Regions from separate parts of the Alteromonas sp. DYW1 genome, predicted to be linked through region 2. Evidence: predicted binding sites of a transcription regulator. Region 2 holds the regulator's gene; the other holds the start of a gene.

Region 1 (9,326 bases), 140 kb from region 2:
CAATGGTGCTGATCCCCATTTTTGACATTATCTTGTAGAGACCTTTGTTGATCCCCTTACGATAGTTCAACACCGCATCGAGCACAGGAATATCGAATTCTTTATGCTCTGCCATTTGTTCAATCGTTTCATAGGCTAAGAATGGATAGATCGCTGTCGCCCCTAACCCAATTAATACGGCAAAGTGATGCGGGTCGCGCACGCTGCCGGTCTCAACCACTATATTAGCGTCGCAACGTAACTGCTTCGCAACCAACCGTTGATGTACTGCACCTACTGCCATGGCTGCCGGGATTGGAATGCGGTTTGGCTTAATATGCCGGTCTGACAAAATCACGAAAGCGGCGTGCTTCTGTTTCACCAGGTATTCAACTTCGCCACAAATACGTTCAATTGCTTTCTTGAGGCCTTCGTCCGGGGCATAGTTAAGGTCGACAACTTCGGAATAATAGTTATCCGGATTGAATTCTCTCAGCTGCTTTAAATCGGTGTACATTAATACTGGCGATTCAAATAGCACTCGGTCAGCATAACCACTGGTTTCACTGAATACGTTTTGTTCGCGTCCTATGCAGGTGGCCAGTGACATAACGTGGTTTTCGCGCAATGAATCAATCGGAGGATTGGTCACCTGGGCAAATTGCTGACGAAAATAGTCATAGAGAGTGCGTTGGCGCGATGACATGACCGCCATTGGGGTGTCATCCCCCATGGACCCCACCGCTTCTTGCCCATCTTTAGCTAAAACTTTGATAATTTGCTGGATTTCTTCATAACTGTAATTAAACAGCTTGTGATAGGTCGCAATGACATCATCATCAAATACACGCTTACCAATCAACCCCGAGTCCATCTGCTCAATCGGCGTGAGTCGGCGAATATGCTTAGTTAACCATTCTTGATAGGGATGACGACTCTTTAGATCATCATCAATTTCAGCAGAACGCATGATTTTTCCGGTATAAGTATCTACCGCCAGCATCTCACCCGGACCAACTCGACCTTTTTCGAGCACTGATTCCGGTGCATAGTCCCAAATCCCGACCTCTGAAGCGAGCGTGATAAACCCGTCATCGGTGATCACATAACGTGCAGGACGCAAACCATTGCGATCCAAATTACAGGCTACGTGACGCCCATTGGTCAGAACAATACCTGCAGGCCCATCCCAGGGTTCCATGTGCATAGAATTAAATTCATAAAAAGCACGTAATTCTGGATCCATGGTTTTGTTGTTTTGGTAGGCCGGAGGCACCAGGAGTCGCATCGCTCGGAATAGATCCATACCGCCCGCGAGAAACAGCTCCAACATATTATCCAACGAACTCGAATCGGAACCTTCGGTATTCACAAATGGGGCTGCATCTTTTAAATCTGGGATCAGTGGCGTGGCAAACTTTGCGGTCCGTGCCATGGCCCAATCACGGTTGCCTTTTATGGTATTAATTTCTCCATTATGGGCAAGAAATCTAAAGGGTTGCGCCAATGGCCATTTGGGCAAGGTATTTGTTGAAAAGCGCTGGTGGAATACACAGATCGCACTTGCCATGCGAGGATCTGCCAGATCTAAATAGAATTTAGGCAAATCGCAGGGCATCACAAGCCCTTTATAAATGGTTACTAAGGCAGATAAACAGGCAACATAAAAATCAGGATCATCCGTCAACTGCTTCTCTACTCGTCGCCGGATCATGAACAAGCGCCGTTCTAAATCTCTCTTACGCCAGCCTGGGGGAGCGTTAACAAACACTTGTTCAATTTGCGGTACACCGGTTTTTGCTAGCTCACCCAACACGCTGTGGTCAACGGGAACCTGGCGCCAGCCAGCGACAGCCAGTGTTTCTTTGGTTAATTCTTGTTCTATAACCGCGCGAGCTCGTTCGCGACGCTCATCGTTTTGGCTAAAAAAGATAGTTCCGACACCGTATTTCTTGCTTAAACGCCAGCCATTGTCATCGGCTACGGCCTGAAAGAATGAGTCGGGCTTTTGTAATAAGAGTCCGCAACCATCTCCGGTTTTACCATCGGCAGCAATCCCACCACGATGTTGCATGCGGTCCAGCCCTTCAATAGCTGTGGATATCAAACGGTGACTAGCCTCGCCCTGTACATGGGCGATCAGGCCAAATCCACAGTTATCCCGTGAGTCAGCAGGATTATATAAACTCATTCCAAAACTCCTATTGCTTTTCTTAGCGTGCTAACTGCAACGTTAAGAGGGCAGATCTAGCAGACGTTAATATGCACGCTGACCTAACATAGACCACCCTTCGGCTATGTCTGAACTGCGTGTGTGTAATGCATAACTGTCGTTGTACTTGTGAGGATACAGGCCCTATTGAACCGCATTTTTATTCATTTTTATTTATTGCGGATGGAACAAAATACCCGTGTCCAGCGGGAAAATCAATTGGAGATTCCTTGTTCTTTCTTGTAGTTTGCGACGAATGGATATAATTTTAATATAAACAACAAGTTAACTTATTTATATAACAGTTGCATATGCAACTAATTTACGCCTTTATGGTTCTAATTTCGTACTAATTACGGCGTATTAACATCCAGTTTACAAACCTGAACGGCGTGCTCTTGGAAGGTAATGGTAAGCATAAATATTCAAAATGTAGAGATTTTGTTGCATTTCTATGCATCTAGCGCTCGCTTCGAACTGTAGCAATTATAACTATGTGGTTAGGGGGTTACGTCGTAATCGCCTATCCCCTTCATGCCTGCCGACATATTCGGATGGACGACTGAATACACGGTAAGTGGTTGAGGGAGCCAAAAATACCTAAAATAGGGGGCGAGCAGAGGCTAACACTTTGGCTTAATACTGGTAACATGCATGTATTGCTGAATCAATACGACCATTTACATGCAACAACAACCTTCAAAAGATTCCTGGGCGATTCGTTTTGCACAATTTGTAGAACGTATCGGTACCATAAAGCTAAGTATACTGTTTGTCCTTGCCAGTCTCGTCTTTACCATTGGTGGTTCATACATTATTCGTGTCAGTTTAAATAGCTCAATTGAACCGGATGATTTCATCAGTGCCATCGTGCTGACTATGTTGAGTGCGCCGTGGGTGTTGTATTTTTTCAGTGAACTAGTGAAACATTTGGAACACTCCAGAACCGATTTACAAGATTTGGTTCAACAGATGGAGAAATTGCGGGAAGAAGATGTATTTCTTAATCGCGAATTACAAAACAATATTCGTCAGCTAAATCATGAAATAGAGCAACGTAAAGCCGCTCAACTTGAGCGTGAAACAGTATTTGTTGAGCTTGAAAAGGAAATTAAAGATAAGTCTGAACAAGAGTTGCAAGCCCGTCGTTTATCGACGTTATTGCGCTCAATCATCGATGCTTCTCCTGATTTAATCTACTACCGCAATGAAGAGGGGCGATTTGCCGGGTGTAACCGCGTTGCAGAGCAGCTAACCGGCAAGACACAAGAAGAATTGCTGGGTTTAACCCCGCATGATGTCTATGAAGAGGATCTGGCGAAACAGGTAGTTGCCAGTGATCATGAGGTATTAGAAAGTAACGCCAGTATTACAGAAGAACTCTGGTTGCGATTTGCCGATGGTCGTCATCGTTATTTTGAAATGCGTAAAGTCCCATTTTTCGACAACGAAGGAAATCGTTTGGGGCTGTTAGCATTCGGCCGCGATATGACGGAGCGCAAACAAGCTGAGAGTAAAGCCGCGAAAGCGAGTAAAGATAAAACCCGCTTTATCGCGACGATCAGTCATGAGCTACGTACTCCACTGAACGGGATTGTTGGTTTAAGTCGCATGTTGCGTGATACAGAGCTAAGTAAAGAGCAATTTAACTGGGTCAGTACAATCTACGCCAGTGCTATAACGCTGGGAAATATTTTTAACGATATTATCGATTTGGACCGGCTTGATCGTGATAAATTGGAACTATCGCTAAAGACGGTTTCGTTGCACGAATTTACCGATGAGCTTGGCAGTATCATTCGTCTATTGGCCGCGGACAAGGGGCTCGATTTTGTGTGGGAAATCAAAGAACCATTACCTACGCTCATTGAGGTTGACGGTACACGACTGCGCCAAGTGTTATGGAACATTATGTTTAATGCAGTCAAATTCACTCCACGTGGGCGTGTCGCACTTACGGTGTCGGCTACCTTACCCGAACAGGGCGTGTCCTTGGTTAAATTTGTCATTGAGGATACAGGGGTAGGGATCCCACAAGAGGAACTCGATAAGATCTTCGCCATGTATTATCAAGTTGACCATCCCGATCACCAGACTGCAACCGGCACGGGTATAGGCTTGGCAATTTGTAAACAGATGGTCGATTTGATGAATGGTAAAATTACCGTGCATTCTGAAGTGGGACAAGGTTCTTGTTTTGAAGTTGAATTACCGGTGGCTATTTCGACTAAACCTGTGCAATTAGAATCGCTCAAAGTTGATAATCTGCACATTTTATTGGTGGAAGACATTGAGCTGAATGTGATGGTTGCCAAAGCACTGCTGGAAAAATTAGGCCAAAAAGTCGATGTGGCAATGACCGGCCAAGAAGCTATTGATAAGGCACGTGAAAATACCTATGACTTGATTTTGCTGGATATTCAATTGCCTGACATGAATGGGTTTGAAGTCGCTAAAACACTGCACGAAGAAGACTTAGTAATGCAAACACCCATCGTTGCGTTGACCGCGAATGTAATTAAAAAGCGAGAAGAGTATTTAGAAAATGGCATGGATGACATTATCGCAAAGCCATTGAAGAAGAGCCGTGTTATTGAAGTCTTTAACGCCTTGTTTGACTATTCTCCTGGCGCAGCGAACCGAGTCAATACCACAGCAAAACCCAATAAGGATTTAGGCAATGTGCTCGATCTGGATTTACTCCAGATGTTAGTGGATACCATAGGTGAGGACATGGTGCGTACCAGCGTAAAAGTGTTCCAAGAAAAGATGCCAGAGTACATGGAAATATTACAGTTGAGCCTGAGTGCAGACGAGAAGTCCGAAGTCTGTGCTCAAGCACACAAAATTAAAGGGGCTGCTGGTTCCGTTGGACTTGCGCGGGTGCAGCGTATTGCCAATCAAATCCAACAGGGTGATCACCCTGCATGGTGGCAAAATGTTCAGGATTGGGTGGAAGAGCTCCAAGAAGCCGTGCACAAGGATATGGTTATGCTTAACGACTGGCTAAACGAACAAACGATAGAAGATTAATATAAAAGGCATTCATTGATGGGTAATAGTACTCGTCGCCGGGTTTATCGGATCATGTCTCGGCGCCTTGTTTTCTGGTGGTTCAGCATATGTGTGGTGCATTTTTCTAATGGTATTAGTTCTGTTGCCATTTTTCCCTGCGCAAAGTGGAGACCCTGAGCTGGCTATTGAGCACTCGCGAAAACCTTTGCGTTGGTATCAATCGCCTTTGCCTTACGTCGGTATTTTATTACTTTGTGGTATTTTTTTGTTTATTTGAATTCCTGATGTTTTTTGCCTGCGTTAAAAGGCAATTAATAATGGTCGCTTTTACCGTATCTGAACGTATCAGCAGTAAAAATAAGAGGGCTCTATTATGACAACATTACTGAAATCCATCATGCCTGGCGCGATGACCATTCGTAGCAATGATATCGCGCATGGCGAATTTATGAGTAAAAAGCACGAAGCCGATGTGTTTGGTGGCGATGGTGAGAATGTTTCACCCCATCTAGCCTGGGATGGAGCGCCCAATGGAACCAAAGCCTTTGCCGTGTTTTGTTATGATCCTGATGCGCCTACGGGTAGTGGCTTTTGGCATTGGCAGTTGATCAATATACCGGCTGATGTTACTGAACTACCATCGGGCGCAGGTAGTAGCGACTCTGCTAATATTCCTGCTGGGAGTTTTCAGAAAACTAATGATTATGGCACGGTTGGTTTCGGCGGTGCTTGTCCGCCTGAAGGGCACATTGCCCATCGCTACCAATTTACCGTATTCGCGCTCAGTGACGTATTAGATATCCCCGCAGGGGCATCCTCTGCTGTCGCTGGCTTTATGGTTAACGCGCATGCTTTGGCTTCAGTTACCTTGGAAGCACTCTATAAACGCTAAGAGTTAAGCTTACGACAACGACGCGCGAACGCGTTTATCGCATGAGCAAACGCAGGTAGCGCGTGGTTGTCAATCTTAGGGCTAAGCTCGATGTGCTCAGCCAAGGTAAAGTCATTAATGCGTAGCGCCAAATCCGTCGATTCTTGCGTAATCTAGGATTTCAAATCAAAAGCACGGATTACCTTGTTAACGCCTTCGACATTGCGAGCAATGTCAACAGCAGCGTTGGCCTCCAGTGTCGATAGTCGCCCCATCAAGAAAATCTCACCATTTTCAGCTATTACTGAAACGTTAAGTGTAGGCACTCGCTCATCGGTGATGAATTTGGCTCTGATCTTATTGGCTAACCAAATATCATTGGCTTGTGTCGATGCGCCAATTGGTTGCGCAACTCTAATTTGATTGTGGATCTTGCTGATATTTTCGACTTTCTGGGTTGCATTGATAGCCATCTGACGCAAAGCTTCACTGGGCGCTTGCCCAGTTAACAACACTACCGAGTTGTACACATTAACCTGAATATTGGCTTGATTGCGCAGGGCCTCTACTTGGGCAAGCTGAAAAGCAACACGCCCTTGAATTGTCGTGTCGTCTAGTTGAGTACCCACGGTGCGCCGGTCATTTGCACTAACTGCGGCGACGGTTCCAGCTGCGCCAACCGCTAAAAGGGTACAGCCACTTTGCGTCACCAGCGAAAGGGCAAGAATCGCACTCAAGAGTGAAACCTTTTTGATGTTACGCATGCTTAGCTATCCGCGGCAATAGGAAATAAAGTATCGTCAATGCATTCACACAAATTGTGGATCACTAACAAATGCACTTCTTGAATGCGCGCTGTGCGCGATGATGGTACGCGGATCTCGACATCATTGGGACCAAAGAATCCCGCCATCTCACCGCCGTCTTTGCCGGTCAGCGCTACGATTGTCATATCTCGTGATAATGCGGCTTGCATGGCATTGATGACGTTGCGAGAATTGCCACTGGTCGATATCGCAAGAAGAATATCTCCGGGTTGGCCAAGTGCACGGACTTGCTTGGCAAAGACTTCATCGTAGCTGTAATCGTTGGCAATAGAGGTTAAGGTTGATGTATCGGTTGATAATGCAATCGCAGGCAAACTGGGTCGCTCCCGTTCATAGCGATTGAGTAATTCAGAGGAAAAGTGTTGCGCATCGCCGGCTGAACCACCATTGCCACAGCTCAGGATCTTATTGCCATTGATTAAACACTGGGTCATCATAGTGGCTGCTTTTTCGATGGACTCAGGAAGCACTTCCAGTGCGGACAGTTTGGTTTGTACACTTTCCGTAAAATTCGCTTTGATTTTTTCTATCATTGTTATCCCGTTACGTTTTTAATCCATTGGATTGAGTCTTCAGTTAGCGCGACTAAATCAATCCGTATAGCAGTATTAAATTCATTGAGGTGATTATCCAATAAAAATACGCGTACTGCATTAACCACCCGACACAGTTTGACCCGAGAGAGCTGTTCAATTGGATGCCCAAACTGGTCGGCACTGCGGAACTTCACTTCGACAAATACCCAGGTTGCTTGTTCCCGAAAAATTAAGTCAATTTCGCCGCATTTACAGCGATAGTTACGAGCTACAAACGTTAAGCCGTGCGCTAACAAATACTTCAATGCGCGACTTTCAGCAATATCACCAATCGCTTTATTTTGGTTACCTCGGGCTGGCAATCACTCTAACCTGTTCATTATCAATAATCGCGAGCGGTAACTCCCGAACAATTTCTTTTTCACTATTCAAATGCAGCCGACCAGTAAGGCCGTATTGACTTAATTGCGGGATCACTGCCATATGCCGCATAACATGCATCTTCTGGAATGCATCGTAGCCGAGGGCAAACAAACGTTTTAATGATTCACGCTGATTGGGGTAGAGCGTATCGTACTCTGTTATCAATGTCTGCCATTCAGGGCTCGGCATCATCCAGGGCATATCGATGAAGTGAATGTTTTGTAAATCTCGCAGTAGGTTTTTACTACTATCAAAACGAATACTTCGTGAGGTGACATAAACGGGAACATCTTTGTCGGTAAATGGGCTGAGGCTGGCTTCGATAACGGGGTTAAGAAGTTCAGTTTGATCCGGACTAGAAAAAGCTATTATGGCATCAATATCGCGGCGGTTGCGTGGCACATTGTACAGTTCAGGGATTAAAATATTTTCTAGTTGACTGATCCGCGCTTTACTCTGGGCAACATCCAAGGCACTTGCAATACCTTCGCGCATACTGTTAATGCTGTCATAACTAACAATAGTAATGCCTTGGTTGTCTGCACGCTGATTGAGTTCTCGCCATTGTGCTAAAAATGCACTTGCCATTCGCTGATTAATATTGTCTTGTGAATGCACCATCACCGGTGCTCGGTATCCTTGGTTGAAGATTTGACGCGCCAATTGGCGGGCCTCATCCTCCGGCGCCAAAGCAAAGAAATAGCGCTCATGCATGGCCTGGTCTGCAGCCATTTCGCTCGCAGTTATAGCGTCGTTACCATCGAGTTCATTGTGCGTTGCAGTGACTGGGTTCTCCAAAACTAGATTGTCGGTTACGCGATTGAGCGCTAGCAATGTTGTAGAAGCCGGTAGGAGTGGTTCAATGCGTACAATTTCATCCCGCAATAGCGGGCCGATGACAATGTCTATATCTTGAAGTTGCGTGGCAATAACGTCAGTAGTTAGCGTTTCTGAATCAATAAACTGCAAGCTGACGGGACTATTTTCCGCAGTCACAGTTTGTTGATGTTGAATATACGCAGCAATAATGCCCTGTTTAATTGCCTGCGCTTGAGTTGCTAGACGACCACTGAAGGGTAACAACACTGCTACCTGCTTTATCTTAGCAGGCTGCACTTGCACACCATTGACCAGTTCGGCAGGGGGAAACAAGGTAATTGGATGTTCAGGATGACTGATAACAAATTGTTGAAAGGTATTAAATAGCCGCTCTGGGTCGGCACCATGTTCCCGTAGCATCGCCGCTACCGTTAACCAAGGGGAAAGTTCGGTTTGTTGCTTCAACCATTGGTATTGTTGCGACGCAGGTACTTGGTTTAGCCACTGCCAGATCTGTTTATTGTCTGCTTCTGAGATATTGCTCTGGCGTGCTAATGCAGCGGCGGCCTCGACCCATAGACCTTCCTGCGCGTAGACTTGGGCTAATAGCCGACGTTGCTTAGCGACCACAGCGGGGTCATTGG
Region 2 (9,326 bases):
GGCGCAAACCCGTTTAGTGTTGCCGTCTTGGCTTGGTGTCATGCCAGCGATTCAGGCTAGCTACAATTCAGATGCTAAAGCAACGATTGAGGAAATGATCGCAGACTGGCCATTTTTTGCTTCACGTCTATCAATGCTCGACATGGTATTTCACAAAGCCGACCCGCAGATCAGCGCCGCCTATGATGAACGCTTAGTGCCTGCAGAGTTAAAACATTTCGGCGAAACCCTGCGCCAAGAGCTCTCCGACAGTATTGCCCTGTTGTTAAAGTTAACCAAGCAACAAAGCGTGATGGAAACTGATCCGCAAGGTAAGGAGTCGATGAACATTCGTGCTGGGTATTTACAACCCTTGCATTACCTGCAAATTGAATTACTCGAGCGGATCCGCGCACAGGTTGAAACCCCAGATGGCGAGAGCCCTTCTGCAACCGTTGCAACCCTCGAACGCGCAATGATGGTGGCAATCGCCGGCATCGCAATTGGGATGCGCAATACTGGCTAATGCCGTTAGGCGTATGCTAATTATCGCAGCCATCTAAGTTAGACCAGTAGCGTAGCGTTAATAAACAGAAGGCCTGATGATTATCAGGCCTTTTCTTTTTGCTTGGGAAGCTTCTTTGACAATACCCGAGTTAAAACACCACTGTTTGCTCCGGTGTACACGCCGTTTGCGCTAACTCACAGACTTGATAACGATAACTACCAGCCCCTTTTTGGCCAATATTATCAAAGCTTTGCCCACTATTCGCCACAGTAGCAACGCGTTGACCGTCACGATACACATCCACTTGCTCACCACCTAATCCAAGCCATTGTAGTTCAGTATTTTGTACGCCTTTCTGCTTAAACCCAGAAACTGTCAATTCGGCCTGGGTGGCTTCAGTAACCACATTTACCACATTGCTGCATTCGAGCGACTCGCCGCCAGCATTAAACGCAGTAACCCAAAAGAAGTACTCTGAACTTGCTTGCGCCTGCGTATCACTGATAGTACCGAAACCTGTCGCTGCGACACTTGCCTGAGTCGCGACGATTTGTCCATTTGTGCAACTACCTAATGGGTCACTGCTAGAACGATAAAGGTTAAACCCTAGCTCATTATCGGCATTATCATTGAACTCAAAACTGACACTAGTGGCCGTCATTGCAGTAGCGACAAGGTCGCTCGGTGCTAGAGGTACTTCAGGAACTAGAGTGGACGAACGAATAACTAGTTGATCAACGTATAAGCTATCAACCGCCTCGCCACTGCTTTGCTCAGCATCCGTAGCGCGGATCTGCACGGCACCGCTGATAGTTCCCAACACGGCCACGACACTATTGTCAGCAGCTTGACTGGACACGGTGAACAAGGGCGTCCAGCTATTGCCGTTATCCAGCGACATCGCAAAGTTTGCGCCTTCATTACCAGAGACCCAGGTATTCGCCACTAACGTCGAACCCCCTGCTCCGCCAGTGATATTGAAATTCCAGATATGCTGATAGGCTTGCCGTCTAGAGCGCTTAGGCCCCCCAGAGCTGGCTTCTGTGACAACTTGAGCGTTGCCATCATCAGCGTAAGTCGTGGCAAAACCGTTGGTGACCTGCCCTTGGTTCGTCAATTCGCTCAACGCAAACTCGGTAATTTCACTCGGTTGCACTGGTGTCACAACAGCAACCAGAAGACTATACGCGGAGGTGCCAGCACCATTGATTGCCGCTACACGGTATTCATAGGTCGAATCAGCCGCAACAGTATTATCAACAAAATTGGTCGCATTTGCGCTCAAGCGTGCGATCGTCGTCCAGTCTGATGCCACATCGCGCCGTTGCACCACGTATGACTCTTCATCATCGGCGTTATCAAGCCAAGCTAAAGTCACCGCGTTAAAATCAATACTGACGGCTTCTAGCGCACTGGGTGCAAGTGGAATAGTGACTTGTTGATTCACTCTGAAAGACGCCACATAGCTGGCAGATTCATTTAGCGTGCGTGCATTCCACGCACCACTCTCAGGCGCAAATGCTGGATCGATTCCCTGGGGCACGCCTGCATAGCTCACTTGTGGATTTGAAAACCGACCGACGCGGGCAGCACCGGAGCAGCTATACGACATGATCGTACGAAAGTAAGGAGACCCATTGTCATCGATTGAACCATCACTACAACGGCGATAGCCATAATTAAACGCACCAGATACGCCACCACCAACGGTTTGTCGATCATGATGGGCTCCTTGATTGTGACCAATTTCATGCGCTAAGGTACGATTGCCTACCATACAAGGCACATCGGTTACATTGAACGCTGAGGTTGCTGATGAACGCAGGTAGCCGATCCCACATCCTTGGCCATCATAAATCAAAGATACAATATCGGCATTCAACTGATCCCGTACTTGATGAACTTCATCCATTTGTCCATCTGACGTCGAGCGCAATGCAGTCAACGTTTCACTTGCATTGGTTCCGCTGTAGTCAGTTAAATGGGTGCCGACTAAATTCATAGTGATGTTTATTCCACTGGCGGCATAAGCATTATTTAGATCGGTAATAGCGGTAACAATATCTGCATCCAATTGCGAGCAACTCCCGGCATAGTTACACGCACCTTGCGTATACACTACTAGCAGGTCCTGCGTTACTGTATCACCGCTGTTAGCGCTTGCCGTGTCGGCCACAAACTCATTAATCTCTGAGTCTCCAAGCGGCACTTCACCATCAGCTTCTTCACTCGGTAGCGAGGCCAAATCAACTTCGTACAGTAATTCCTTTCCGGCATTATTGGTCGTCATTCGGTAGGTTTTTTCCTGCCATTGCACCAAGCCTGAAAGCTGACTTCCTTTAAAGGTTATAATCACACTTGCCGCTTCATCTCCCTGCACATGACCACTCCAAACATGCAGTCCCTTCCGACTGCGGTCTAGACTCGTTCGAACAGCAACAACCGGTTCGGTTAGGTTCGGTAATTCAATCAGTACCTCTGCGGCTAATAAGGCTTTGCGGTTTGCTTTGATTTTAAACGCCTGGCTCACATGTGCCGGTAATTGCGCATTGCTGTGCGGCGCTAATTCAGAAAATAACGCAAGAGGCTGCGCATAAGCTGCTGCGGGTAAGCCAGAGAGCAAGGTGGCTAGGATAGCAGCATTTTTGCAGGTTGAAGTGATCGTTTTCGGCATCATGGATGTGCCCTCTTAGTAAATTCGAAACAACAAGACACTGGTATAACCGCAGGTCTATTCGTAGTTGCAGTATAGAGTTATGGTGCTGCAAGTTGGGTAAGTGGAATTTTGCCTAAGGATATTTTTTTATAACTTTACGTTTCCTAACCGGCGACTAAGCAACAGGCAGCTAACGTAAACTGGCGATTGCTAAAGTTAACCTATACACTGATAGGCACTTAGCAAAATCCGGTGCTAATCAGTCAAAATGAGAGGTCAGCGGTGTCAGGTGTATTCAAACCGCATGGTAATTTAACTGTGCAAATTAAAGACCGCGTTCTCTGGCTAGAGGGCACAGGCCCTTGGAATCTAGAATTGCTGCAACAAGCAAACCAAGAATTACCTAAAAACTTTCCTTCCTGCATGGGTGCAAAATGGGGGGTGTTAACCATTATGCATGGTGACGCAATGTATATCCCCTCAGCGGAAAGCTACTTAAAAGAACACGTAAAAAATGAAAAGAACTATGGCCGTGTCGCTACTGCAGTGGTCATAACAAACCGTGACTCTTTTGATTTTTACACCCGTTATTTTGACAACCTATATTCCTCTTGTGGTGAAGTCTCGATGAGCTTTACCGATGTAACAGAAGCTGAAAAATGGCTGGCAGAACAGCTTCACTGAATTTGGCAGGAACTAAAAAAGCCAGTCCTAAGACTGGCTTTTGATATCTCGAATAAGTATCAATCAAGCGTTAGTAACGAAGTCTACACCCAATTGAATATCACCACGGAGACCGTCTAGCATGTCTTCCTTGGCTTTCTGCTCAAATGCGCTCAGTTCACCGTAGGGTAAAATCTCTTCTACGCCATTTGCCCCCAAACGCACAGGGTGAGCAAAAAATGCTGCATCATCAGAATCAACCTGAACATAAGTATATTCGACGACATTATCGCCTTTCATAGCGGCAACTAATGATAAACAGAAACGCGCTGCGGCTTGACCCATAGATAATGTTGCTGAACCACCGCCTGCTTTGGCCTCAACCACTTCAGTGCCGGCATTTTGGATACGTGTCGTTAATGCTGCGACCTCATCATCACTAAAGCTTACGCCTTCAACTTGTGACAATAATGGCAAAATCGTCGTACCTGAGTGACCACCAATCACTGGTACATGCACACCAGAAACATCCAGACCTTTCTTTTCAGCAACGAAAGTCTCAGCACGGATAACATCTAATGTAGTCACACCAAACAATTTATTTTTGTCGTATACACCTTTGGCCTTGAGTGCCTCAGCAGCGATTGCCACTGTAGTATTCACTGGGTTAGTGATGATCCCGATGCATGCTTTAGGACAAGTATCTGCGATAGCATCTACTAAGTTGCGAACGATCCCAGCATTAATATTAAATAAGTCAGAGCGATCCATACCTGGCTTACGCGGCACACCAGCAGGGATCAAAACAATATCACAGCCCTGCAAGGCGTCAGCCAAATTATCTTTACCGTGGCCGGTTACTTTTACATCGGTAGGAATGTGGCTTAAGTCAACCGCAACGCCTGGAACAACCGGGGCTACGTCGTAGAGTGATAACTCTGAGCCGGCTGGTAATTGAGTTTTTAATAAAAGTGATAATGCCTGACCAATACCACCAGCCGCACCTAGGACTGCTACTTTCATGAGTCTCTCCTACAAGAATATTCTTTACAAAATTAAAGCGTCTATGCACACGCACATAGAAGTGTGAGCTCAAGCAACGCGCAAGAAATTAAACGCCCGACACACTAAATCAAAAGGGCCCAAAACTCAATGACCCAATGGTCGTATACTGAGTATTTTAGGCAATTATAGCCTGAATTTACGATGAAAATTGCCACACCGCGTTGATTGCGGCAAAATGTGGGTTTTCCTCCAAGCAACTGCAATACCTATGGCAACTCCGAAGCAAGAATTATTGATAAAAGCATTCAAAGACTTATTGAAAGCCGAAAGCTATGGCTCGCAAGGAGAGATCGTAGACGCCCTTAAACAAGCGGGTTTTGATAGTATTAGTCAATCTAAGATTTCGCGCATGCTGAGCAAGTTTGGCGCGGTGCGCACGCGCAACGCCCGCGGTGATATGGTTTACTGCTTGCCACCTGAATTAGGTATGCCGACGGCGAAAAGCCCACTCAAGCAGTTAGTATTGGATATCGTGCACAATAATGTCATGGTAATCATTCGTACCAGCCCAGGAGCTGCTCAGCTTATCGCTCGCCTTTTAGACTCGTTATCGAAAAAAGACGGTGTGCTCGGCACCATCGCCGGTGACGATACAATATTCATCGCGCCTGCCGACGTAACTCAAATTGAAGAGTTACGGCAGCGGGTAGAGAAGCTGTTCGATAACGTATAACTAAAAATGAGCGAGTATCCTTGCCTCGCCTAACAATCTATTGGGAAACGGCTAGTCATACTCAATGTGTACGGGTTGTATATCCAATAAGCTATTAATACTGACAACCCTCGCAACTATAAAAGTTTTTCTAACTGTCATGTTAAATGCATTAGCTGGCTTACGACTCGACAGTGAGCGCACAAAACAAAGTCGTAGTACTCCCTCCAAGTAAATCACAAAAACAAAAAACCGGCCAAAAGGCCGGTTTTTCTAGATTAATCCGATTGGATTAGAAGCGGTATTTAACACCTACACGCATTGACCAGGTCGATGCATCTGCGTTAACTGTTTGACCTGCATCACCATCAAAGTTGGTGTATAGGTAGGTACCATCGTCAAGTAGACGAGCATCAACCACTGGGTTGTTGTACTCGAAGTTAACCTGACGGTATACACCCCAATCGTCGTTGATTAGGTTACCTAGGTTACGGATTGCGAAGTAAACTTCACCACGGTGTCCGTCCATAAAGCCAGGTAGCTCCTGAGAAACACGTAGGTCAACGCGTGTCCACCAGTTACTGTTCTGAGTATTGCGGTCAAGGATTGAACCGCGCGCACCTTCTAAACCACGCGTACGGATAAAGGCGTTGAACGCGTCTAGATCAAAGTTGTCGCCGTATTGAACGATTGGATCGTCAACCAATGGTACGTACAACAATGAACGATCTTCGAATGGACGCTCGTCACCAAAGCCCGGATCCCAGTCAAAGTTGAAGCTATACGGCTTACCTTTCACACGTTGTGCAAATAGGTTAAAGCGCGTGTCATAACCGTCGAAAATTTCCATCTTGTAGCCAAGATTGAAAGTAAAGCGGTGCTTAACTTCGTAGTTACTGGTTGCAACTTCTGGATTGTTGTAATCAGCGGTAGACAAGTTACCGTAGTTAGAACTTGCCGTTGAGCTGTTCATTGGGCTGCCTTCTTCAGCATCCATGTACGCATATGCTGCGCCAACACGTAAACCACTGTCATACGTCTTGTTAGCAAACACTGAAACTACCAATGAATCGCCATCGTCATCAGAGTTAGTCAAGAAGTAATCAGTTGTGTTACGGCCAGAACAATCGCTACTCGCTACATTCGCAACGCAATCTGCATCTAACAAATCAGCGTTCTTGTAGATAGGACGACCATCAGCTGCACGACCGATACGGACTGAGTTCAGTGCAATTGTCTTAGCAGAGTCTTGCTGACGTGAGTAAATCGCGTCGATACCAGCAACGGTACCATCTTCAAACTCGTGCTGTGTACCTAGGTTAAACTTCCATACGCCTGGTACGTTGAAGTCTGCGTCTAGCGCATTAACCGCACCGTCACCACCGGTCAAACCGTCGATGGAAGCTTGTGGTACGTTGAACAAGAATCCAGGAGTATTCGCTGCTAATAATGCATCACCTGACGTGATACGCGAAGCAAGAATAGTTACACCGTTGTTTGAATAGTTGTTAGACAACCAAACATTCGGGTTACCACCAGCGAACAAACCAGCACCACCGTATACGAACGTACTGTCATCAACTACGTAGTTGAAGCCTAGACGTGGTTGTAACAAATCCATGTCTGGTGCAACTGCGTTGGTGAAGCCATAACGCTGCTGGAAGCTTGGGTTAGCAGTTGGAGTATCGTCAGATGTCCATTTGTCGTAACGCAGACCGAAAGTCACTGTTAGGTCAACAGTTGCTTCCCAACGGTCTTGTAAGAAAACAGTCGTGTTTTCGAAGGTAAATGCCGCTGCACCATCGTTCGCATCAAGAGAAGCTGGGATGTTGTAGTCGATTTGTGACGCGATACCGTTGCGGAAGTCATCCAATGAATCAAATTCAAAGATACCTTGGCTGCCTGGAACGAATAGGTTGAACACGTCAACTGCACCGTACTCGACACCACCAGTGATTTCGTGATCACCTGCGAAATAAGTACCTGCGATACGGAACGTATCTGTATCATAGTCCAATTTGTTCGCTTGACGGAATTGGTCAGCACCCAAGAAAACGTCTACGCTACCGACTACGTCGCGAATAACCACGTCACCGAAGTCAGAGTCAGAAGTGAATGGCGTTTGGCCATTACGCACTTCTTGCATACCGAAACGGATTTCAGTAGAGAAGTCATCTGTCCAGTCAGAGAACAACTGCAATGAGTATGAAGTCAACTCATTTGCACGTTGGTAGTAGCGGTCATTGAATGCGTAGCTACGTGAGCCAGCGCCTGTTGCACTGATAGTGTTACCGTCAGTGTTTTGGTACGTCAATGACGCACGTTGACCGTCCATGATTTCCCAATCTAGCTTGATAAGCACTTTTTCTTCGTCTTCATCAGCTGCAGTTAGGATATCACCCGCTTGGTAACCATAGGTATTAAGGGCAATGTCACGGATTTCATCAAGTAAACCAACGGTTAGACCAGAAATTGGCTCAGCAAAGCCTGCACCTTCTGGGCCATCTTCAAAAAGTTCAGTTGGCTCATGAGTTTCATACGCAGCAAAGATAAATAACTTATCTTTAATGATCGGCGCACCGATAGTGAAACCGTAACGCTTCTCATCAAAATCAGGCACGTCAAACTTGTTGCCTTCAATTGAATCACCTTGCATTGAGTCGTTGGTGTAATCGATCCACACACTACCGTGGATTTCATTAGTACCAGAGCGAACAACGGCGTTAACGTTACAACCAGTGAAACCACCGTAAGTTACATCGAAAGGAGCAAGCTGAACGTCAACTTGGTCAATTGCGTCGAATGGGAAAGGTAGACGCTCAGTTGGGTAACCATTGTTGTTCAAACCGAAGTTATCGTTTTGCGCAATACCGTCAACAGTGATGCTGTTGAAACGGTTGTTTGCGCCACCACACTGGATTGCATCAGAGTTTGATGGATCGATAGTGATACGTGGGTCGTTTTGGATAACGTCTTTAATGTCACGAGAGATAGACGGTTGGAACTGAAGATCTTCAAAATTGAAGTTAGATGATGGACCTAACGCCTCAGTAACAACACCACCTGCAGCACCAGTAACTACAATACGCTCAACGTTAGAAGATGTTTCTAGCGCGATGTCAACGTTCGCTGGCTCACCTAGGTTAAGGTAAACATCTTCAATAGTACGCGAACCTTGCGCGTCTACTACGGTAATCGTGTAAGGACCGCCTACACGTAAACCACGTGCTACGAAGTTACCACTTTCATTAGTTTCTAATGTACGAACAGCGCCAGTACGAGTGTCTGTCAAAGTAACGGTAGCACCGCTAATCATCTCGCCAGCTTGAGTTGCTACAGAACCACGAATGGTTGATGACGTATCTTGCGCCATCGCTGCAGTAGAAAGGCCTACTGAAACAGCAACTGCAATCGCAACACGATTGAGTTTTGATTTAAGTAACATAGTGTGTTTCCTATTAATGTATCGTAATACTTTGTTCAACGCGGTGGCTTATTATTGTTATCAGCACGTTGAGTCCAATTCAAAAAGCTGCGGAAGTCTATATAAGAAATGTTGCAACTTTATGACAATCAGCCGCTTAGTTTGGAACGAAGTCGCGTAAAAATCCAGCAAAAAAGTCATTTTTGGCGATAAATCAACCAACTTCAGACCACGTGTTGTAAGATTATGTCCCTAACTGTATGACAGTTTAATGATAGAACCATCAATTCTGTGCATTCCAAGCTGTAACGAAACTGACGTAACCGATGACTAAAAACCGGCAACAGCAAACAAAATGGGTAACAGATGCCCCTAAAAA

Evidence for each region. The regulator ArgR, encoded in region 2, controls arginine synthesis, uptake and breakdown. The targets are predictions, from matches to a motif close to ANTGAATANNTATTCANT.
Region 1: gltB (glutamate synthase large subunit) is a predicted target of ArgR. The motif match lies at 2,343-2,360, and genes of this name have one in related genera.

Annotation. Positions count from the first base shown of each region.
Region 1 covers NZ_CM186038.1:724,642-733,967, forward strand. The annotation lists gene gltB (glutamate synthase large subunit) at 1-2,170, opposite strand, end outside; gene arcB (aerobic respiration two-component sensor histidine kinase ArcB) at 2,876-5,224, shown strand; gene AC121Z_RS03320 (YbhB/YbcL family Raf kinase inhibitor-like protein) at 5,580-6,098, shown strand; gene AC121Z_RS03325 (BON domain-containing protein) at 6,251-6,841, opposite strand; gene AC121Z_RS03330 (phosphoheptose isomerase) at 6,844-7,437, opposite strand; gene AC121Z_RS03335 (YraN family protein) at 7,440-7,802, opposite strand; gene AC121Z_RS03340 (penicillin-binding protein activator) at 7,786-9,326, opposite strand, start outside.
Region 2 covers NZ_CM186038.1:583,721-593,046, reverse strand. The annotation lists gene ppc (phosphoenolpyruvate carboxylase) at 1-505, shown strand, start outside; gene AC121Z_RS02670 (M12 family metallo-peptidase) at 636-3,164, opposite strand; gene AC121Z_RS02665 (hypothetical protein) at 3,462-3,827, shown strand; gene mdh (malate dehydrogenase) at 3,891-4,829, opposite strand; gene argR (transcriptional regulator ArgR) at 5,080-5,544, shown strand; gene AC121Z_RS02650 (TonB-dependent receptor) at 5,816-8,968, opposite strand.